One region of the Salinibacterium sp. VpJ6 genome, then DNA from elsewhere that is predicted to be linked to it. Evidence: riboswitches for the same ligand, from Rfam matches in the RefSeq annotation. Region 1 holds a riboswitch; the other holds the start of a gene.

The links. Region 1 has a riboswitch for glycine ahead of gcvT (glycine cleavage system aminomethyltransferase GcvT). Riboswitches for the same ligand answer to the same signal wherever they lie in the genome.
Region 2: linked by a shared signal. The riboswitch ahead of ACWTV1_RS10810 (L-serine ammonia-lyase) and the one ahead of gcvT (glycine cleavage system aminomethyltransferase GcvT) in region 1 are both predicted to bind glycine.

What each region holds. Positions count from the first base shown of each region.
Region 1 is NZ_JBSOQL010000002.1:193,486-204,744, forward strand. Features, by position in the region: gene ACWTV1_RS09975 (iron-containing redox enzyme family protein) at 1-835, shown strand, start outside; gene ACWTV1_RS09980 (CDGSH iron-sulfur domain-containing protein) at 832-1,038, shown strand; gene ACWTV1_RS09985 (PPOX class F420-dependent oxidoreductase) at 1,059-1,448, shown strand; gene ACWTV1_RS09990 (VWA domain-containing protein) at 1,821-3,455, shown strand; gene ctlX (citrulline utilization hydrolase CtlX) at 3,549-4,541, opposite strand; gene ocd (ornithine cyclodeaminase) at 4,548-5,579, opposite strand; gene ACWTV1_RS10005 (Lrp/AsnC family transcriptional regulator) at 5,711-6,142, shown strand; glycine riboswitch at 6,197-6,318, shown strand; glycine riboswitch at 6,320-6,423, shown strand; gene gcvT (glycine cleavage system aminomethyltransferase GcvT) at 6,459-7,616, shown strand; gene gcvH (glycine cleavage system protein GcvH) at 7,619-7,990, shown strand; gene gcvP (aminomethyl-transferring glycine dehydrogenase) at 7,990-10,914, shown strand; gene ACWTV1_RS10025 (VWA domain-containing protein) at 11,171-11,259, shown strand, end outside.
Region 2 is NZ_JBSOQL010000003.1:877-12,135, forward strand. Features, by position in the region: gene ACWTV1_RS10795 (SCO4848 family membrane protein) at 1-193, shown strand, start outside; gene folP (dihydropteroate synthase) at 434-1,339, shown strand; gene ACWTV1_RS10805 (pyrimidine reductase family protein) at 1,343-2,086, shown strand; gene ACWTV1_RS10810 (L-serine ammonia-lyase) at 2,099-3,547, opposite strand; glycine riboswitch at 3,695-3,790, opposite strand; gene ACWTV1_RS10815 (siderophore-interacting protein) at 3,923-4,750, opposite strand; gene ACWTV1_RS10820 (bifunctional alpha/beta hydrolase/OsmC family protein) at 4,915-6,255, opposite strand; gene ACWTV1_RS10825 (septum formation family protein) at 6,401-6,901, opposite strand; gene ACWTV1_RS10830 (inositol monophosphatase family protein) at 6,997-7,788, opposite strand; gene rsgA (ribosome small subunit-dependent GTPase A) at 7,791-8,852, opposite strand; gene aroA (3-phosphoshikimate 1-carboxyvinyltransferase) at 8,855-10,261, opposite strand; gene ACWTV1_RS10845 (sigma-70 family RNA polymerase sigma factor) at 10,371-10,997, shown strand; gene ACWTV1_RS10850 (anti-sigma factor family protein) at 10,994-11,224, shown strand.

The DNA.
Region 1 (11,259 bases):
TTTCGAGGCTCAGCTGCGCGAGTTGGTTCCGACCACTGAGCTTCCCAACGCAGCGGCAGAAGATGTCGCGCAAGCGCTCTTCGCTCTTACTGCTCCTGATCCGGATGCGGGGCCAAGCCTCTCGCGCCACGTCGCAAAGAGTCTCACTCACGAGCAAGCGATTGAGTTCATGGTGCAGCGTTCCATCTACACCCTGAAAGAAGCAGACCCACACTCGTGGGCGATCCCGCGGCTGACGGGACGCGCTAAAGCGGCGCTCGTCGAGATCCAAGCGGACGAGTACGGCAATGGTCGCCGGGAGCGGATGCACTCCGAACTGTTTGCGCGCTCGATGCGCGGCATCGGGCTGGACTCTCGATACGGCACCTACGTCAACTTTGCGCCGGCCATCACACTTGCCTCGTTCAACATGATTTCGCTCTTCGGAATGAACCGTCGACTGCGCGGTGCGATCGCGGGGCACCTAGCTGCGTTTGAGATGACGTCATCGATCCCTAACGGCCTCTACGCGCGCGGTTTCCGCCGCCTCGGTTTCGACGAGAGCGTCACTGAATACTTTGACGAGCATGTTGAAGCGGATGCCGTGCACGAACAAATCGCCGCCCGTGACCTCGCCGGTGGGCTTGCCGAAAGCGAGCCCGCCCTGCTCAGCGAGATCTTCTTTGGAGCACGTGCCTGCCTGCTGATCGACGAATGGGTGGGCGACCACATCCTCGAATCGTGGGTGGCCGAGAAGTCATCCCTGCGTAAGCCGTTTCCCTTCGAGGCGGTGCTGGCCGACGGCGACGGGGGCACGGCGAGCCCGGCTGATGCTGAGGTGGGGGCAGGCCGATGACAAGTTCAGAGAACCAGGATGACGTCGAGGTGATGGCGTGCACCAACGGACCTCTTCTCGTGCGGGGGCAGATCGACCTGCGCTCCGCTGATGGCGAACCGATCGAGCAGTCTCGAAAAACAGTGGCTCTCTGTCGGTGCGGAGTATCGGCGATCAAACCGTTCTGCGATGGCACCCACAAGCTCATCAACTTCAAGGCCTAGCGCCACGGGATAATGGGCTCATGACCACCGCCGACTTTTCCACGCTCGCTACTGAGACTTATGTCTCAGTCACTACCTTCCGCAAGTCAGGGGAGCCGGTGTCGACTCCGGTGTGGGTGGTGGCCGAGGGTGATCGTTTGCTCGTCACCACTGCGCCCTCGTCGGGCAAGGTGAAGCGCGTGCGTCACACCCCGCGCGTGGAGGTAACGCCGTGCGACATGCGCGGCAATATTTCCGACGGCGCCGTTGCGGTGCCCGCGACTGCGGCCATCCGCGACGACGAAGCGACGCTGGATGCCATGGATGCCGCTCTGAAGAAAAAGTACGGCGCCAAATACACGGCCATTCGGCTCGCGCAAAAGGTTCGTGGCACTGCGGGGCAATCCGTGGCGCTCGAGATCCGACTCTAACGACGGAAGCGACGCACGCTCTGCCGGCGGCATCCGCAAACACACCATGAGCCTCGCAAAGCGACGGAAGATTATTGCGCACGCGGTGGATTGCGAGCGCGATTTTGGTGACATCGGCAAGTTTCGATCGCAAAAGTGAGAAATACCTGTGCACAACCGTTTCGTTGATGCGAAATTGTGTCACTATTGTGTATGCCCCCGAAAGGGGGTCAACTCTTAGTTCCCCCGAAACTGAGAGCACCCGTGATCGATGGAGTCCCCGTGTCCCGACCTCGCCACCGTTCCAGAACGCTTAAATCCTGGCTCATCCGCGCAAGTACCCCCGTCCTAGCAACCCTGTTAACGCTGTCCCTTGCGGGCGGTGGAGCGCTCGTGGCGCTCGCTGCTCAAAATAAACTCGACGACTTTGTCGCGCAAACTTTCGGTTGTCCCAACTCAACGGAGCTCACCGTTGTTACCGACCCGACCATCGCGTCAACCGTCCAAACTGTCGCCAATGCTTTCAACGCTGAGCACGTCGGCCAGTGCCTCTCGGCCAAGATTGTTACCCAGCGCTCTGCCGATACCGCGGCTTTGCTGGCCTCCGGCACATCGACCGGTGCAGATGCGTGGATTCCTGATTCGCCCGTCTGGCTCAACCGCGTAGAAAGTACGGCAACCGCGTTGGGCCGAGAAGTTCCGGCAACGCAAGAGTGGGATTCAATCGCGTCCAGCCCTCTCGTGCTCGCAACACCCGCGGTCAAGGTCGCTGAGTTCGAAGCGGCCGAAGTCGGTTGGGGTGCGATCCTTGCTGGTCGCTACCGCACTCTGCTTCCCGACCCTGAGTCGTCTGCGTCGAGCATGATCGCGCTAGCGACCCTCAACGATCTCTCTGCAGAGGGAGACCCGTCAGATTTCGACCAGGTGCTCACGAACCTTGGCCGTTCCATTCCTGACTCGACTAAAGCGGCGTTCACCGAGCTTCAGATTTCGGATTCCCGCATGGTCGCCTTGGCCACGGAACGCGAAATTGTTGAACACAACGCGTCGAACCCCGATGAGCCGCTCGTTGCGCTCTACCCCGCCGAGGGAACGGTCGCGCTCACGTACCCGTTTGTGGTCGTCGACAACTCCACAGTCTCCGAGCTCGAAGCCTCGCGAATGACGGAAGAAGAGCGCACCGAACTGGCGGATGCCGAAACCGCACGCCTGTCGCTGCTCGAAGAGTTTGCAGACCTCATTCGTGGCTCTTCGCAGGTGCTTAACGCCGAGGGCTTCCGTGACAATGCGGGCGGGGGAGAGATCCTTGCTTCCGGTGTTATCGCGGCTCCGGTCGAGACTCAGAGTGTCGGAGACACCGACGAACTCGTGGGCATTCTGCGCAACTGGAACGCTCTCAACCTGCGTTCGCGCATCCTCACCGTCGTTGATGTTTCTGGCTCGATGCTTGAGCGAGCCTGGGATGGTCAGCGTCGTATCGAGATGTTCCAGAACTCGGCTGAAGACGCGTTCAGCACTCTCTCTGAGGATGACGAACTCGGCATGTGGCTGTTCTCTAAGGAGCGCGTTGGCGCCGAGGACTGGGAAGACGTCGCGGGCATCCGTTCAATGAATGACCCCGAGCATGTCAAGAACCTGCAGGCGATCATCGACTCGCTCCCTTCGCGCATCAACGGCTACACGGGTCTCAACGACTCGGTGCTCGCCGCGGTGACTCACGTTCGCGAGGACTACAACCCCGACAAGGTCAACTCAGTGATGCTCATCACTGATGGTCGTAACGAAGACGACAACGGTATCTCTCTTGAGAAGCTGCTTGACGAGCTCACGGCCATGGTCGAGGCCAACCGTGACGAGCCCGTGCCCGTGGTGCTCGTCGGAATCGGCCCCGACACCGACGTGGAAGCGATGCGCAAGATCGCCCAAGCGACCGGTGGAACGGCCTACCAAGCAAACAACCCCACCGAGCTCAGCAATGTGATGCTCGAGGCGTTGTCCCAGCGCGACTGCCGCCCGAACTGCAGTTAGCGAAACGCCCAGCACCTGAGTCGTCACCGGTGGCGACTCAGGGCGCTGCGGTCTGCTCTCATGGCGGCGGGACCCGCCTGTAGAGCAGACCGGTCAGGCGCCTGCTGTCGGAGCTGTTTCGGCAGAATCGGCAGCAGGAACGCCTGCGGCAACATCCGCCGCCATGCGTGAGCGACGATCCAAGTGGATGCCCGCCACCATGCACCGAACAGAGCCACCAGCCAACTCGATCGTGGGAATGTCGAGCGGCACAATCTCGCAGCTCGCCTCGATGACCGAGCGCTGGGCGAGCGTCAGGCTCTTCAGCGCACGGCTCGACAGAGCGAGAATGCGACCGTTAGCGCCCTTGAGCTCGAGCGCGTTGCCGGCGAAGTTCGCAATCTGATTCGCCGTGAGATCGATGAGAGTGCGTCCCGGGGCCGTAAGTCGTTCAGCCATCTCCATGCGGCGGTCGCCCGACGCGATGAGGTCGAGCCCGATCATGGCGAAATCCGTGGCGATGCACATCATGACGTTGGTGTGATAAATCGGCACCCCGTGGCTATCGCGCGCTTCGAACATCATCGGCTCGTAGCCGAACGATGCACAGAATCGCTCAAGCGCGAGCGGGTTCGCGCGGTGTGACTCAGCCGCATAGGCAACGCGGTTGGTGTGGTCAATGACCATCGCCCCCGTGCCCTCGAGGTAGATGCCGTCGTGCTCCAGTCCGGAGTAGTCGACGACATCCTGCACTCGAAAGTCATGCTTCAGCATCTCGATCACGTCGGGGCGACGCTCCGTGCGACGGTTCGGCGCATACATCGGGTACACCGCTACGCGGCCGCCACTGTGAGTCGAAAACCAGTTATTCGGGAACACGCTGTCGGGGCGTGAGCTCTCCGTGTCCTCAAAGACGTGGATGTTCACGCCCGCGTTGCGCAGAGTCTCGGCCACCTGGGTGGACTCGTCGTACGCAGCGCGAGCAATCTCATCCGGTGTTCGCGTGGGGTCGGTGGACTGAAATGCGTTGTCTCCCGCGGTCTGGCTGTTCGGGGTGAACAGGTGCGGGCGAATCAGTACTGCGGCCGAAGGCGCCTGAACGCTCATTGACGGTTACGCGGTGAGCGCGGGAGCGCGCGAGACGAGCGAGAACAGGTCCTTGGGGTCAGCCGGGTCTGCGATTAGATCGAGGTCCGTTGCGTATTCGGTGCCGCGGACAGCGTCGAAAACGTAGCGCAGGGCGGAGAAGTCTTCGATCGCGAAACCGACCGAGTCGAAGAGCGTGACCTCGTCATTCACGGTGCGGCCTGCCGCCGTGCCCGCGAGAACTTCCCACAGTTCGGTGATGGGGGAGTCGGCTTCGAGCTGCTGGATTTCGCCTTCGATGCGAGTCTGTTCGGGGAACTCCACGAACACCGTCGCGTTGCGCACGATTGCCGCTTCGAGTTCGGTCTTGCCGGGGCAGTCGCCGCCGATGGCGTTGAGGTGCATGCCGGGTTCGATCATGTCGGCGGTGAGGATCGTCGCGTTCTTCTTGTCTGCGGTGCAGGTGGTGACGATGTCAGCGCCGGCCGCAGCATCCGCCGCAGACGTCGCGCGCACGATGTCAAAGCCGAGCGGCTCAACGTTGCGAATGAACTTGTCGAGGGCGGCGGGGTCGGTGTCCCACACGCGCAGGCTCGTAATGCCGAGCCCGGCACGGAAGCCGAGCGCCTGGAACTCAGACTGTGTACCCGTGCCGATGAGGGCGAGAACGTTGGAGTCGGGGCGGGCGAGGGCGCGGGCGGCCAAGACGGAGGTGGCCGAGGTGCGCAGCGCCGTGAGCAGTGTCATCTCAGAGAGGAAGGTGGGGTAGCCGTTGTCGACGCGGGCAAGCATGCCGAGCGCGGTAACGGTCTGGAAGCCGAGCGCGGGGTTCGACGGGTGGCCATTCACGTATTTGAAGGCGTACGTTTCGCCGTCGCTCGTGGGCATGAGCTCGATAACACCCTCGGTGGAGTGGGCGGCAACGCGCGGACTCTTGTCGAACTGCGGCCACTTGGCGTAATCCTGCTCGAGATAGCTGACGATGCCCATAATGATCGGCTCGATGCCGGTATCGGCGATCCAGCGGCGCATGTTCGGGACGTCTACGTAGTGAACCATGTCCACTCCTTTCGTTGCAGTATTGCTAGTCCCCACGTTACGAATGCCCACTATGTAGCTACAACTCGCAGTCAACGCTATTTTCGGCTAATAAATGCGCACAATGCTCTGCGAAAATATACACTTTGCATATGTCTGATCTCGATGACCTCGATCGCCGCCTCCTTGCCGCCCTTCGTGCCGATGCGCGCGAGTCCGTAGCGAGTCTGTCGCGTCGCCTCAACGTCACGCGCGCGACCGTCACGAGCCGTATCGATCGCCTTGTGAGCAATGGCACTGTGCTCGGGTTTTCCGTACGAATTCGGGAAGATCGCGACCCCTCCTTCATCCGTGCAATCGCATTTGTCGAGGTGGAAGGGCGATCCACGGATGCCGTCATCAGCCAGTTGCGTGGCCTTCCTGAGATCCACGAGCTTCACACCACCAACGGCGCCTGGGACCTGGTGGCAGACATCCGTACCGACAGCCTCAGCAACTTCGACCGCGTGCTCGCCCGCATGCGCAATGTCGAAGGCGTGGTGAACAGCGAGACGAGTTTGCTGCTGAGCTCGGCGCTCTTGTAGCGCGCGCATCCGCCCCGCATTGCTATGCTGAGCTAACAACTGAACATCGGGCCGCAACACGATGCGGGAGAGCCGGGCACCCCGCGTTCGTCAACAGAAGTTGGCAGGCGCGAGACCGGCACCGAAGGAGCAAGCCTCCCCGCCAATCTCTCAGGTTCACGTACCGCACCGCACTGGCCACTCTGGAAAGAGAACCTCGCATCACCCTGAGGTTCCGCCGACGGTGAAAGCTCACTAGATTCTTTAGTGTGTGAAGCTCTCAGGCTCATCACAGAGGGGGAGTTCTATTCACTAGCCCACGCGCCAGGAGAACTCCGTGTCCGATGAATCACCCTCGTCAGCGTCACCCGCTGACTCTTCGCCTGCCTCGGTGAAGTATTCGCCGCTGCACAGCATCCACGAACAACTGGGTGCCGCTTTCACCGACTTTGCCGGTTGGATGATGCCGGTACGGTACAGCTCCGACCTCGCCGAGCACCATGCCGTGCGCACCGCTGCGGGAATCTTCGACATATCGCACATGGCCGAGATTCACGTTCGCGGCGCTGACGCCGGCGCGTACCTCGACTTCGCTCTGGCAGGAAAGCTCTCGGGCATCGCCCTCGCGCAGGCCAAGTACAGCCTGCTGCTCAATGAGGCCGGCGGCATCATCGATGACCTCGTCACCTACCGCCTCACCGACGATCACTTCTTGGTCGTGGCTAATGCCGGTAACCGTTTTGCCGCAGCGACGGCGCTCGCCGAACGCGCCGAAGGCTTCGACGTTGCCGTTACCGACGAGAGCGACGACTACGCGCTCATCGCCGTTCAGGGCCCCGTTTCCCGCGCCATCCTCGAAGCGACTGCCGGGCTCAGCGACTTCGCAACGCCGCTCGACGAACTCAAGTACTACCGCGAAACCGCGGCAACCTTCAACGGCACCGACCTCATCATCGGTCGCACCGGCTACACGGGCGAAGACGGTTTCGAACTGTACATTCACGTGGATGCCGCCGCCGCCCTCTGGGCAGCGCTCACGGTTGCCGGCGAACCGCTCGGTCTCGTACCCGCGGGTCTCGCGTGCCGCGACACTCTTCGCCTTGAGGCGGGCATGCCGCTCTACGGTCACGAGCTCGGCCTCACGACCTTCCCGGTGCAGGCCGGTCTTGGCCGCGTCGTCGCGCTCAGCAAGGAGGGCGACTTTGTGGGCCGCACTGCAATCGAAGCGGGCCCGGATGCCGGTGCCCGCGTGCTCGTCGGCCTTGCGGCTGAAGGTCGTCGCGCCGGTCGCGCTGACTACCTGCTCTTCCACGGTGACAAAGAAGTCGGAGTCATCACCTCGGGCGCGCTTTCGCCGACCCTGGGCCACCCGATCGCTATGGCTTACGTCGACCCCGACGTGAGTGAGGTCGGCACCGAGCTTCACATTGATGTGCGGGGCAGTCGCATTGCTGCATCCGTTGTTTCCCTACCCTTTTACAAGAGAGAGGCCTGATCATGGCTGAGAAGAGCGAACTGCAGTACACCGCCGAGCACGAGTGGGTGCTGGTTGACGGAAACGTCGCGACCGTGGGAATCACCGATTTCGCCGCGGGCAAGCTCGGCGACATCGTCTTCGTTGACCTTCCCAAGGTGGGCGACACCGTCGCCGAGGGCAAGATTGTCGGCGAGATTGAGTCGACCAAGTCCGTGGGCGAACTCTTCGCTCCCGTTGCCGGAACCGTCGTTGAGTCCAACGATGCCGTTGCCGACAGCCCCGAACTCGTCAACAGCGACCCCTTCGGTGAAGGCTGGCTCGTGAAGATCGAATTCTCCGAACTCCCGTCGATGCTCAGCCTCGACGAGTACACCGCACTGACAGGCGAATAATGCCCAACCCTTTCATCAGTGGCACATTCGCCGACCGTCACATCGGTACGGATGACGCCGCCCAGGCCAGCATGCTCGCTGCGGTCGGCTACGACAGCCTCGAAGCGCTCGTGGATGCCGCGGTTCCGCCGGCTATCCACCAGACTCCCGTGGAGAATTCCACGATTCCGGCTCCCGCTTCAGAGCGTGAAGCGCTTGCCGAACTGCGCGCTCTCGCGGGCGCGAACAAGGTTCGTCGCAGCATGATCGGTCTCGGTTACTACGACACCATCACCCCCGCGGTTATCAAGCGCAACGTGCTCGAAAACCCGAGCTGGTACACGGCGTACACGCCGTACCAGCCGGAGATCTCGCAGGGTCGCCTTGAGGCGCTCATCAACTTCCAGACGATGGTGGCCGACCTTGCGGGTATGACCACGACGAACGCGTCGATGCTCGATGAGGGCACCGCGGCCGTTGAGGGCATGCTCCTTGCGCGCCGCGCAGCTCGCGTCGAGTCGCCCGTCTTCATCGTGGATGCCGACACTCTTCCGCAGACCAAGGCTCTGCTGGCGAACCGCGCGGAGGCTCTCGGGATTGAGCTTGTCGAGCTCGACCTGGCCACGTTGGGGGCGAACCCTGAGTTGCCGGAGTGCTTCGGTGCGCTCATCCAGTACCCGGGTGCAACCGGTCGCGTGTGGGATTCCAGCGAGGTTATTGCTGCGGTCAAGGCACATGGCGGACTCGCCGTTGTCGCCGCCGACCTGCTTGCCCTCACAATTCTCAAGTCTCCGGGCGAGCTCGGCGCAGACGTTGCCGTGGGCACCACGCAGCGCTTCGGAGTTCCGATGGGCTTCGGCGGACCGCACGCCGGCTACATGTCGGTGCGCAAGGGTCTCGAACGCCAGTTGCCTGGTCGTCTCGTTGGTGTATCTCAGGATGCCGCTGGCGACCCCGCCTATCGTCTGTCGCTGCAGGCGCGCGAGCAGCACATCCGCCGCGAGAAGGCGACCTCCAACATCTGTACCGCGCAGGTGCTGTTGGCTGTCATGGCATCCATGTACGCCGTGTATCACGGACCGCAGGGGCTCAAGCGGATCGCCCAGCGCATCCACCACGACACTGCTAAATTCGCTGCGCGCTTGACCGCTGCCGGCTTTGCGGTCGAGAACGAGACCTTCTTCGACACCCTGTCGGTGACGAAAAAGGGTCAGGCTCAGGCGATTGCGGCTAAGGCGCTCGAGAGCGACATCCTGCTTTATGTAGTGGATGCTGACACCGTGCGTTTGAGCTTCGACGAAGTATCGACGCAGCCCTATGGTGGAATGCTCGCCGCGCAAGAGAACGATCTCGCCGAGGCCTTTGGGCTTGAGGGTGACTACACGACGCCGCTTGACGACTCCAGCATTCCGGAGGCGCTCAACCGCACGAGTGAGTACCTCACGCACCCGGTCTTCAACACGCACCGCTCGGAGACGAGCATGATGCGGTACCTCAAGTACCTCGCCGACAAGGACTATGCGCTCGACCGCGGCATGATCCCGCTGGGCTCGTGCACGATGAAGTTGAACGCAGCGACCGAGATGGAAGCGGTGAGCTGGCCGGAATTTGCGGGCATCCACCCGTTCGCTCCTGCCGAAGACGTTGCAGGTTACCTCGTCATGATTTCGCACCTCGAATCGTGGCTCACGGAGGTCACCGGATACGACACCGCGTCGTTGCAGCCGAATGCTGGCAGCCAGGGCGAACTTGCCGGGCTGCTCGCTATTCGCAGCTACCACCGCGCCCATGGCAACCCGGAACGCACTATCTGCCTCATCCCGTCGAGCGCGCACGGCACGAACGCTGCCAGCGCCATGCTCGCCGGAATGCGCGTTGTTGTGGTTGCCTGTGACGATCTCGGCAACGTTGACCTCGATGACTTGCGCGCCAAAATCGCCGAGCACGCGAGCGAAATCGCTGCGCTGATGATCACCTACCCATCGACCCACGGTGTCTACGAGCACGAAGTGCGTGAAATCACGCAGGCTGTGCACGATGCGGGCGGTCAGGTCTACGTTGACGGGGCTAACCTCAACGCCCTGCTCGGTTACGCGCGGTTCGGTGACTTTGGCGGCGACGTCAGCCACCTCAACCTGCACAAGACCTTCTGCATCCCTCACGGTGGTGGCGGCCCCGGTGTTGGTCCGGTTGTGGCGAAAGCGCACTTGGCTAAGTTCTTGCCCGGGCATCCCATGGCTCAGAGCCAGCACCATCCCGCATTCGACATGCAGACCGGTGCTGCCGGCCCGTATGTTCACGCCGGGGGAGCGGTCAGTGCTGCACCGTACGGAAGCCCGAGCATTCTGCCCATCACCTGGGCGTACGTGCGCATGATGGGATCGGCCGGCCTCAAGGCAGCAACCGGTGCCGCTGTGCTCTCGGCCAACTACATCGCGGTGCGACTGCGCGAGCACTTCCCGGTGCTCTACGCGGGAGACAACGGTCTGGTGGCTCACGAGTGCATCCTCGACCTGCGTCCGCTCAAGGAGGCGACCGGCATCGACAACAACGATGTCGCCAAGCGCCTTATCGACTACGGTTTCCACGCGCCCACGATGTCGTTCCCGGTCTCGGGCACACTCATGGTCGAGCCCACGGAGAGCGAAGACTTGGCTGAACTTGATCGCTTCATCGACGCGATGATTGCTATCAAGGAAGAGGCGGATGCCGTGGCCGCCGGAACGTGGCCTGCTGACGACAACCCGCTCATCAATGCTCCGCACACGGCGCATTCGGTGATCGCGGGTGACTGGGATCACTCCTACTCGCGGGAGCAAGCGGTGTACCCGTTGTCGACGCTCGTTTCAGGCAAGTACTGGCCACCGGTTCGCCGCGTAGACAACGCGTATGGCGACCGCAACTTGGTCTGCTCGTGCCCGCCTATTGAAGCTTTTGCTCAGTAACGCAGGATGTCGAGCCCGCTAGTTTTTTAGCGGAAAACGGCGCGTGCGGAGTCGATCCAGTTCGACTCTGCACGCGCCATTTCTCTGTCCCCCGAAAGTGGGACACCAGTGTTCCACTGAGTTCTATGTTGGATTGCTCAACTTTTCACTCGTGTGGCTGGATATAGTTGTGCCAGTTGTTGTAATGTGCGTTTGGTGTGTGGCGAGTGGTCGACCCGACGACCCCAAATCGCTACTGCACCGACTGGAGACCTTCGTGACGACTCGACGGCATCGACACCGTAAGTCCTTCTGGCAACGGTGGAAGAAGCGGTGGTGGCTTGTGCCCATTGCCCTCGTTTCAAT
Region 2 (11,259 bases), on a different contig from region 1:
TCTATTCGTCAGCGCACTGTTCAATGTCGTCGCCTGGCCCCGCTTCCTCAAGCGTGTGAGCGGCGACCCGCGAGCTCGCGATTCCGCTGGCAAGCCGACGGCGTTTTATCGGGTGCATGCGGTACTGCTAGGGATTGCGATGGCGATCGCAGCGGCATCCGTGTTCGCGGGTATTTTGCTGCTCAGCAGCTAACGCAGCGTTGTCGTCGGAGCGGGTTTTGCTCGCATCCGTGGCGACACTGCCGGCTGTAAGCGGTCAAGGGCGTTGAGGAGATAGTCGCGGAGCACGTTCGCGTGGAGGTATCGTGATCGTGGTTCCACCAAGTGGGCAGCTCTGTAGTCGGCGCCGCGTTCGTGACGTTCCGTGGAAGTTCTCGGCGTTAACCCGGGTATGTGGGTGGAGTTGTCAGTATCGTCGCCCAGTATAGGGAGTATGAGTTTTGTGCTCCCTTCGCTGCGGAACCCCCGCCGCACCATCGGTGATCGAACCTTCGATTTTTCGCAGCGCGTGGCGGTGATGGCGATCGTCAACCGCACGCCCGATTCCTTCTACGACGCCCGCGCAAACTATGCGCTCGAAGATGCCGTGGCAGCGTCGCTGCGAGCGGTACGCGATGGCGCTGACTGGATCGACATCGGGGGTGTGCCGTTCGCTCCGGGGGAACCGCTCAGCGTCGAAGAGGAGTGCGACCGCGTGGTGCCAGTTGTCGAGGCGCTACGAGCAGAATCCGACGTCATTATCTCTGTGGACACCTTCCACTCAGAAGTTGCACGGCGCAGCATCGCCGCCGGAGCCACGGTGATCAACGACACCACGGGGCTCAGCGATCCCGATCTTGCCCGCGTTGTCGCCGACAGCGAGGCGTCGCTAATCCTGGTGCATTCGCGGGCCCAGCCACGAACCCAGTTCGCTCGTCCGCAGTATGACGATGTCGCTATTGAGGTACGGGACTTTCTCCAGAGCCGAGTCGAGCGGGCTATGGACGCGGGGGTTCCGGATGACCGTCTCTTTGTTGATCCCGGGCATGACCTCAACAAGAACACGCTGCATAGCCTTGAGCTCACGCGTCGCCTCGATGTGATCACCGACCTGGGTCTGCCCACGCTCGTCGCCCTATCGAACAAAGACTTTATCGGTGAAGTGCTCGAAAAGCCGAAGCGCCAGCGTCTCGAAGGCTCACTCGCGGCCGCAGTGGCTTGCGTCCTGAACGGCGCCCGCGTCGTGCGCGTGCACGAAGTGGCCGAGACGGTGGATGCCGTACGAATGGCTGAAGCGATTCTTGGGCTCCGCGAGCCGGCGGTGCTGAAGCACAACATGTCCGACGCCAACGAAAGATAGACCGTGGCCGCTGCATCCGACATCCACTCCCTGACTGCAGGAACTGCACTGACCGACGAGCAACTGCTCGCGAGCTACGCCGTGGCTGATCGAGCGAAGCCGTGGTTGCGCGCTAACTTCGTGTCGAGCATCGACGGGGCCGCTACTCACGAGGGCGTTTCGGGAGGTCTCGGAACACCGGCGGACGGTCGCGTGTTTCCGCTGTTACGCAGACTCGCGGATGTCATCGTCGTGGGAGCGGGCACCGTGCGTCACGAGGGCTACCGCAATCTCGCCCTCGACGAGGAGTCGGTGTCCTGGCGAACCGCAAATGGACTCAGCGCGCAGCCGCCCTTCGCGATTGTCACCGCATCACTGCGGCTGGAGCCAAAAGACCTCGAGTCGTACGCCACACGGCCGTTCGTGATCACCACCGAGAAAGCCTCCGCTGAGCAACGCAAACGTATCGAAGAAGTCGCGGACGTCATCGTTGCGGGGGAGTCGCAAGTCGACACGGTGGAGTTGAAGCACGTGCTGACGGAGCGCGGGTATCCTCAACTGCACAGCGAGGGCGGGCCGACACTGTTTGCGACGATGATCGCTCAAGGGGTTGTCGACGAGCTGTGCCTTACGGTGAGTCCACGCCTCGAGGGCGGTTCTGCGCGCCGCATTGTCGACGCCGCCGATGCGACCCCGCAAGACATGATGCTGGCCCACGCGCTAAGCGCTCCCGATGGGACGCTGCTGCTGCGCTACACGCGCCCGTAATCGCGCTGGCTCCTAACACTCGACGACGTTGACGGCGAGGCCACCCATCGACGTCTCTTTGTAGCGCGAGCTCATATCCTTGCCGGTCTCGGCCATCGTGATGATGACCTCGTCGAGCGAGACCCGGTGGGTGCCGTCGCCCCACAGCGCCATCTTGGCGGCGTTAATGGCCTTGGCCGCAGCAATGGCGTTGCGTTCGATGCAGGGAATCTGCACTAGGCCGCCGATGGGATCACACGTGAGTCCGAGGTTGTGTTCCATCGCGATCTCCGCAGCGTTCTCGACCTGCTCGGGCGTGCCGCCCAAAATCTCGGCCAAACCCGCAGCCGCCATAGAGGAGGCTGAGCCGACCTCTCCCTGGCATCCGACCTCTGCGCCCGAGATGGAGGCCATGCGCTTGTAGAGCACGCCCACAGCGGCGCTGGCCAGCAAGAAGCGCACGGTAGCGTCATCCTTCATCGCTTGATCGGCGTCTTTCATGCCGGGAGCGTAATGCGTCGCGTAGAACAGCACGGCGGGGATGATGCCAGCAGCGCCATTAGTGGGGGCGGTGACCACGCGGCCACCAGATGCGTTCTCTTCGTTGACCGCGAGGGCAACGAGGTTGACCCACTCTTGCCAGAAAGCCGGGTCGCGATCGGGGTCTTCGGTGCGCAGTCGCGCGTGCCAATCAGGAGCGCGGCGGCGCACATTGAGTGTGCCCGGCAAGTTGCCGGTTCGCTCGAGGCTGTTGTTCTTGCACTCGTCCATGACGTCGCGGATGTGAAGCAGGCCGGCGCGAACCTCCGCCTCAGAGCGGCGGGCAAGCTCGTTGCGCAACATCACGCCACTGAACGAAAGGCCCTCGGAACGGCAGTGCGCGAGCAGCTGCGCCGCCGTGCGGAAAGGCAAGGGATCCGCAACGTGATCGAGACCGTTGCTGCCATCGCGGTTGTCTCCCTCGCGATAGATGAAGCCACCGCCGATGGAAAAGTAAGTTGCTTCGAGAACGGGCTCGCCGGCATCCGAGAATGCGGCAAAACGCATACCGTTCGGATGCCCGTCGAGCACAGTCAGCGGGTGCAGGGCAATCTCGGCCTCGCGGAACGGCACTTCGCGACTGCCGGCCAGACTGAGAGTTCCGGTCTCTTCGATCCTCGCGAGAATCTCTTCCATCTCGGTGGGAAGAACTCGGTCGGGGAGTTTGCCCTCCAAACCGATCAGCACAGCGCTCATCGTGCCATGGCCTGCACCGGTTGCGGCGAGGGAACCATAGAGGCGCACATTCACTGTGGCGACAGAGTCGAGCATCCCGTGCTCGGCAAGATCAGCGGCGAAGGACGCCGCAGCGCGCATAGGGCCAACGGTGTGAGAACTCGAAGGGCCGATGCCGACCGTGAAGAGGTCGAAGCTGCTGAGCGGCACTTCTTCGAGAGAAGGAGTGGGTACTTCGGTGGTGGGGGTCAGATTGCGAATGGCCACGGTGACTCCATTTCTTCACCGCACAGCGTCGTACGGGCGTCGTTGAGTCCTCTCCGCTCTGTATTGGGCCTGAGAGTTTCCGCACGCTTGTGGCGTCGCGTTGCCCCGTCGGCGAGTCGGGCAGGGCCGACTACTTTTCAGAGTTGCCTATCCACTGCGGTACTGGGGCCTGAGAGATTCCCGGAGAGGGTTTGCTCCTACGGCGCCAACCATCGATCGGAAGGACTCTCCCGCGGCGGAATGACGGCTGTTCACTTGTGCCCTCAGCATACACTCGGGGCCGATTTGGCGGCCGGAAATGTGCACTGAAACAGGTGCTCAGTCGAGCACGCGCGGCCGACGGAGAGCCGTGCTCGCGCGTGCCCGCTGTGTTCGTTAGTCTTCGGGGTCGCTCGGGTCGATGGGAGCGTGGTGATCGGCATCCGTGACACCGCGACGCCAGTAGCCGTCGGCTGTTACCTGCTGTTTGGGGAGCCCCAGCTCGCGCCGAAGGTAGCGGCGCAGCGGCACCAAGGTTGTCGCTTCGCCGGCGAGGAACACGAAGGTGGATTCGCCAATCTCACCGAGGGCACGCAGCGCAGCTTCCAGCTGTCCGAGGCCATCGCGACGGTAGAACCACTGGGCGTCCATACGGGCTTTGAGCTCCTCGCTGAAGTAACTCTCGACGCTCTCGTCGGCCACGTCGAACAGCGCGGTGATGCGCACCGAGGTGGGCAACATTTCGATCCAGCGCGATGCAGCCGGAAGCGCGGTTTCGTCGGCGATCAGGATGACGTGCGTTGCCCCCTGCGGGAGAAGCTTCGAGCCGCGCGGTCCAGCAATGACGATCTCGTCGCCGACTTTTGCCTTTCCGGCCCAGGCGGAGGCGGGACCTTCGTCACCGTGGACGACGAAATCGATGTCGAGTTCGTGGTGCCCGTCGTGGCTGCGGAAGCCGAGCGGGGTGTAGTCGCGGGAGAAGACCTTACCCTCGCCGACGCGCTTGAGACCCTCTTCAGTCATGGTGGGTGCCGTCAAAACACCGGTAGCGGGGTCGGGGAAGAACGCCTTGACGTGATCGGTGGGGCCGCTGCTGATAAACCCCTCGAGTTCGTCTCCGCTGAGCGTGATGCGAGCGATCGACGGGGCGGGGTAGTTCACGGCGCTCACCGAAAGACGGCGTGCGGCGAGAGGGTGCTTGACGGATTCGCGTTCAAAAGTCATAGATTGTGGGCGCGAGGCGCCGGCTCATTTCGCTAAGAAGTTAGGGTTACCTAACTACTGTAGCTCGCCGGGCTGGTGAGGGCTAGGGAGAGTTGCTTCGAATTGCCTTGAAGCGTCCACGCGCTGAGGTTCTTAGCCCTGAGGCTACGAGCCGTTGCGGCGTTCTAGCTCTGGGCGGCCAGCGTCGTGCTGATCGAGATTTCGCCCTCGAGCGAGCGGTGCACGGGGCACTTATCGGCGATGACGAGGAGCGAATCGCGTTGCTCGTCGGTGAGATCACCGTCGAAGGTGAGTTCGCGCGTAAAGTGCTCGACCATTCCCTCGGTCGACGTGCAGTGGTCGCAGTCGGCGGCTTTGATCCGTTCGCGCGTGAGCCGTACGCTGACGCCCTTGAGAGGCATCTTTTTGCGATCGGCGTACATACGAATCGTGATCGAGGTGCAGCTGCCGAGGCCCGCCAAAATGAAGTCGTACGGGGCCGGGCCGTGGTTTTCGCTAAGCGGTGCGGGTTCGTCGGAAATGATCTCGTGACCGGAAGCAAACACGCGCTGTTCGTAGCGCGCGGGGCCGCTCTCGGTGACGATGACCGCACTGCCGTCGACTGTCACTGTGGCGCTCGGGTTGACCACAGACGCTGACGTAGTTGCCGATGCAGGCGCTGACGCAGTTGCAGACGCAGTCGCAGGCGCCGCTGCGGTAGAAGCCGCAGTCGAGTTCGAGGGCGCGGCGTGAGGTGCGGCAGTAGCATCGGCGCGATCGAAAGCGTAGCGGGCGGCCCACGCGGCAATCATGCTCGCAGCGAAGGCAGCGTCATCCCGGTCGCTCAGTAGGTGGTCGGCGCCATCCAAGGCGACGAAGGACTTCGGATGCCGTGCCGCATCGAAAATTTCGCGAGCGTTATCGACGCCCACCGTCTGGTCAATCGGGGAATGCAGCACCAGCAACGCGGCATCCAAGTCCCGTAGGCGTTCGCTTTGCGGCTGAGAAGCGATGTCGTCGAGCAGTTGCTTGCGGATGCGGAAAGGGCGGCCGCCCAATTGAACCGTTGCTTCTCCCTCGGCCACAATCTCGGCGCTGGCGTGGGAGAAGAGGTTGCTGATGTGAGCGGGGTCGCTCGGGCTGCCGAGAGTTGCTACGGCGCGGACTGAGGGCACGCGGTGAGCGGCCGCCAACACAGCGGCACCTCCGAGAGAGTGACCGATGAGGATGGTCGGCGCGCGGTAGTTGTCACGGAGATACTCGGTGGCGGCAACGACGTCGTCAATGTTCGAACTGAAGTTGGTGTTGGAGAAGTCTCCGTCGGATCCGCCCAGTCCAGTGAAGTCGAAACGTAGTACGGCGATGCCGTAATCGCCGAGTGCGCGAGAGATGCGAGACGCAGCGAAAGAGTCTTTGGAGCAGGTGAAGCAGTGCGCAAAGAGCGCATACGCCGAGGGCGTTCCCTCGGGAAGGTCGAGACGGGCGGCAAGCATTGTGCCGTTGGAGCCGGGAAATTCAATCTTCATCGTTCGCTACCGCCTTGTTCTTTACTGCTCCCAGCGTCTCGCAGGGAGTTGCAGAGTGCAACGTCGCCGGGGGCGCGGTTTCTTCCCTTAACCGCACAACGGCCGGCGAAGAGCATGTCTTCGCCGGCCGTTGGAGTGTGGCTAGTTACAGTCCGGAGCCTGCGAGCGATCCGGTGATCTGGTCGCCGGAGGGGTCGTAAATGAGGCACAGGATCTCGCGGTCGCCCTCAGACCAGCTGCCCTCGGTGGGGTAGTACCAGGAGAAGTCGTACACGGAGTCGTCGTACTCGACACCCATGAAGGTGCTGAACTCGGCGTAGCAGTCGTTAGTGGCCTGCTCTTCGATGACGCTGTCACCGGGGAAATCGCCATCGGCGAGGTACGAAGCGGCGTACACTTCAGCGTCGTGCGGCTCAGCGCAGTCGATGGTCTTCGTGCTGGAGACCTCTCCACCGTCTTGGTTGCCGACTTCGCAGTCACCAATAACGAGGCTGAAAATGTCTTGCGTGGTGCCCGGGCCGGAGTCAACGGCGTCACTGATTCCGTTGGTGACCTGATCGAGGATGCTGCATCCGCTCAGGGCCACGGCGGCGGCGGCTACCGCGGCAATGGCGATCGTGCGGCGCCAGATTGTCTCTGTCGACATAGAAGTAGGTCTCTTTCGTGTGAATGTGTCGCGCTTCGTACTGCATAAGCCTACTTAACACAGGCTTTCCACAGGTAACGAAAGAGGGTGAACTTCTAGTGAGATCGAAGAAAGTTCAACGAATCGTTATGAAGAATGCCGTTGGTGGCGAGCGCACTGCCGTGCCAGGGGCCTTCTTCGCCGTCAATCGAGGTGAAACGTCCGCCGGCCTCCTGCACGATAGGGATGAGCGCCGCCATGTCGTAGGGCTGCAAATCGAATTCGCCCACGAGATCTAGCGCGCCCTCAGCGAGCAACATATACGCCCACATATCGCCGATGGCACGCGAACGCCACGTGGCGCGCGTGAGCGCAATAGCGGCATCCAAGCGACCTGCGCCATCCCACCCCGACAGGCTGTTGTAGCTGATGGATGCGGCATCCAGCGCAGCAACCTTGCTGACGAAAATCTGCTCGGCCTCGCCATCGCGGGCCTGCGCGAACGCCCCGTGCCCGGTTGCGGCCCACCAGCGCTTGCCGAGAGCCGGCGAGCTCACGACACCCACTTGCGGAACGCCGTCGATCACGAGCGAAATCAGGGTGCCCCAGATCGGTACTCCGCGCAAAAAGTTCGAGGTGCCGTCGATCGGGTCGATGATCCACTGACGGTTCGAGTCACCGGCCTCGCCGTACTCTTCGCCGAGAATCGAATCGCCCGGGCGTGCAGCAGCAATGCCGGCACGGATGCTGCGCTCGACAGCCTTGTCGGCATCCGTTACCGGAGTGCGGTCAGGCTTCGTCGTGACCTCAAGATCGAGCGCGGTGAAGCGGTCGAGGGAGATGAGGTCGGCATCGCCTGCGAGAGCGAGGGCCAGAGAAAGATCGTCGGCGAGAGTGTATTCGGTCACAGTTACACGCTAGCGGAACCGAGCGTCGTGATGAGCCGTTGGAACGAGTCAAGACGTAGCCGGCCGACCTCGCCAAGAGCGCCGGAAGCGACAGCCTCGGAGATGGCGCAGTCGGGAGCATCCGGCAGGTGCGTGCAGCCGCGGGGGCAGTCTTCAGCGAGTTCGGCGAGATCAGTGAATGAAGAAAGAATCTTGCTCGGGTCGATGTGCCCGAGCCCGAACGAACGTACACCCGGGGTATCAACGACCCAGCCAGAGCCGACGCGGTACGACATCGTTGACGATGAGGTGTGGCGCCCACGACCGGTAACCGAGTTGACGCGTCCCACCGCACGATTGGCATCCGGTACCAGGGCATTGACGAGCGTGGACTTGCCCACGCCCGAGTGCCCAACGGCCACCGTCGTGTGGCCTTCGAGAGCAGCGCGCAACTCGTCGAGGGGAACCTCATCAGAGCGGCTCGCGATGACCTTCAAGTCGAGACCGGCAAAGTTCTCCAAAAACGGCGCCGGATTTTGCAAGTCAGTTTTAGTGATGCAGAGAATCGGATCGATTCCAGCGTCGTACGCAGCAACAAGATAGCGGTCGACGAGTCGCGGTCGCGGCTCCGGGTCTGCTGCGGCAACAACAATGAGCATCTGGTCGGCGTTAGCGACAATGATGCGTTCGACGGCATCCGTGTCGTCGGCGCTTCGGCGCAACAGTGTGGTGCGTTCGCGAATGCGCACAATGCGCGAGAGGGTTCCTTCGGTGCCGCTCGTGTCGCCGACGAGATCAACCCAGTCGCCCGTGACAACAGAAACCTTGCCGTGCTGGTTGCGGCCTAGCTCACGAGCGCGGGCGGCAATGATCTGGCGTTCTTCGGGGGTTCCTTCGGCAACCCAGACGCCGTAGCGGCCGCGGTCGACGCTGAAGACGCGCCCTTCGATGGCATCCGAATGCTGCGGGCGAATTTTGCTGCGTGGCTTGTTGGCTTTGGGGTTCGGGCGCATGCGCACCGAACTCTCGTCGTATTCGCTGTAGGCGCGGTCGTCATCATCGTCGTCACCTGTGAGCCAACTCATCGTTAGAGCAGCCCGAGGGTGTCGGTGGTGAGGGGTGCGTCGCCGACCAGCGTGCGCCACAGCTCGGGGAACTGGGGGAGCGTCTTAGCGGTTGACTCGATGCCCTCGATTTCGATGCCCTCGATGGCAAGGCCAATGATGGCGCCGGCTGTCGACATCCGGTGATCTTCGTAACTGTGCCAGATGCCGCCGTGCAGATCGGCGGGCTCGATGTGAAGCCCATCGTCGAGTTCGGTGACGGATCCGCCGAGTGCGTTGATCTCGGTGCGCAGAGCAGCAAGACGGTCGGTTTCGTGTCCGCGCAGGTGGCCGATGCCGGTGATTGTGCTGGCGGAGGACGCCAGCGCTGCAAGAGCGACGATCGCGGGAGCGAGTTCGCCGCCCGTGGAAAGGTCGAGCTCGATTCCCGGGTAGCGCTGACCGCCAACGACTCCCGCGCCTCCGTCGATCGTGAGCGCGCCATCCTTGCGAATGGCGGTTGCGCCGAACAGCGGAAGCAATTGCTCAAGATCGGCGCCCACCTGCGTGGTGGTATCGGGCCAGCCCTCAATCGTGACTGTTCCGCCCGCGACGACAGCGGCAGCCAAGAAGGGAGCAGCGTTAGAGAGGTCAGGTTCGAGAACGACATCGATGGCGCGGATCGGTCCAGCGGGAACAACCCACACGCCAGGCTCGGGGCTTTCGACAACAACGCCGCGCGCAGCGAGGCACTCAATCGTCATCTCGATGTGCGGCATGCTCGGTAGTTTTTCGCCGGTGTGACGCAGCGTCAAGCCACTCTCAAAGCGAGCCGCTGCGAGTAAGAGCCCAGAGACAAACTGGCTGGATGCGGAAGCATCGATGCTGACTTCGCCACCGGCTACCTTTCCCATGCCGTACAGGCTGAAAGGAAGGGTGCCGCGGCCGTCGTCGGAAACATTGACGCCCAAAGCGCGCAACGAGTCAATCGTGGTGCGCATCGGGCGACGGAGAGCTGCTTCGTCACCATCGAACGCGACAGGGCCGAGTGCGAGAGCGGCAACGGGGGGAAGGAAGCGCATGACGGTGCCCGCGAGGCCGCAGTCGATGGATGTTCCGCCCTCGAGTTCACCGGGGGTGACCTGCAGGTCGGGGCCGAAAGCATTGCCGGTCGGGATCTCCGTGATTCCGACACCGAGCGCGCGCAAGGCCTGGATCATCAGGGCGCTGTCGCGGGAGTGCAGCGGAGAGTGCAGGCGCGAGGGGCCATCAGAGAGCGCCGCCAAGATCAATTCGCGGTTCGTGAGGCTCTTACTGCCCGGCAAACTCAGCGATGCCGAGAGTGCGTGAGTGACGGTCGGCGCCGGCCAGTTTCCGGGCACCGTGGTGTCTGGCACCGTCTCGTCGTCATACGGGCTGAACTCTGGGTTGGAATACTTAGATACGAACATCAGTTACTAAGAGTATCGGCGTTTTAGACCCCACGGAGGAGGCGCCCGTATGACAGCAGTACTGAGTACTCAGCAGGATGTAGTGATCAGCGAACTAGAATTGTCGCTAATGACTACCGACAGAGTTGAGCCCAGCGCCACTGATGCTGCCGCTGACGACAAGCGACGACAGTTTGAAGAGCAGGCGCTGCCCTTTATGGACCAGCTTTTTGGCGCCGCAATGCGCATGACCCGCAATCCCACCGACGCCGCAGATCTCGTTCAAGAGACCTTTGTCAAGGCGTTTCAGGCATTCGGTCAGTTTCAGCAGGGCACAAACCTGAAGGCCTGGTTGTACCGCATCCAGACCAACACGTTCATCAACATTTATCGTAAGAATCAGCGGAACCCGTATCAGGGCACCATCGATGAACTCGAAGACTGGCAGTTGGGCGGCGCAGAGTCGGTCACTCAGTCGGTTTCGACGCGTTCGGCTGAAGCAGAAGCCATCGATCACCTGCCTGACAGTGCGGTGAAGGATGCCCTCCAGTCGATCCCCGAAGACTTCCGCCTCGCGGTCTACTTCGCCGACGTCGAAGGCTTCTCATATCAAGAGATCGCCGACATTATGAAAACCCCTGTAGGCACCGTAATGAGCCGACTGCACCGTGGCCGTCGCATGTTGCGTGAACTACTGGCCGACTACGCGCGTGACCGCACCCCCGGCACGCCAGCAGCATCAAGGAGCACCAAATGACCGACTGCGGTTGCGAAAAAGCAAAAGCCGAACTCGAGGAATACCTCGACCGCGAACTCAACGAAGCCGATTTTCAAGATGTTTCGGATCACCTTGACAACTGCGAGTCCTGCTCAAGCGAACACCTCGTTGCTCTCGCACTAAAGCTCAAGGTCAAGCAGGCCTGTCGTGAGACAGCGCCCGATAATCTGCGGAGCGCAATTCTGTCGAAGCTGGCAGACGCCTAACAAGAACTCCCACGCTGAGCACCCTGAGTGCTCAC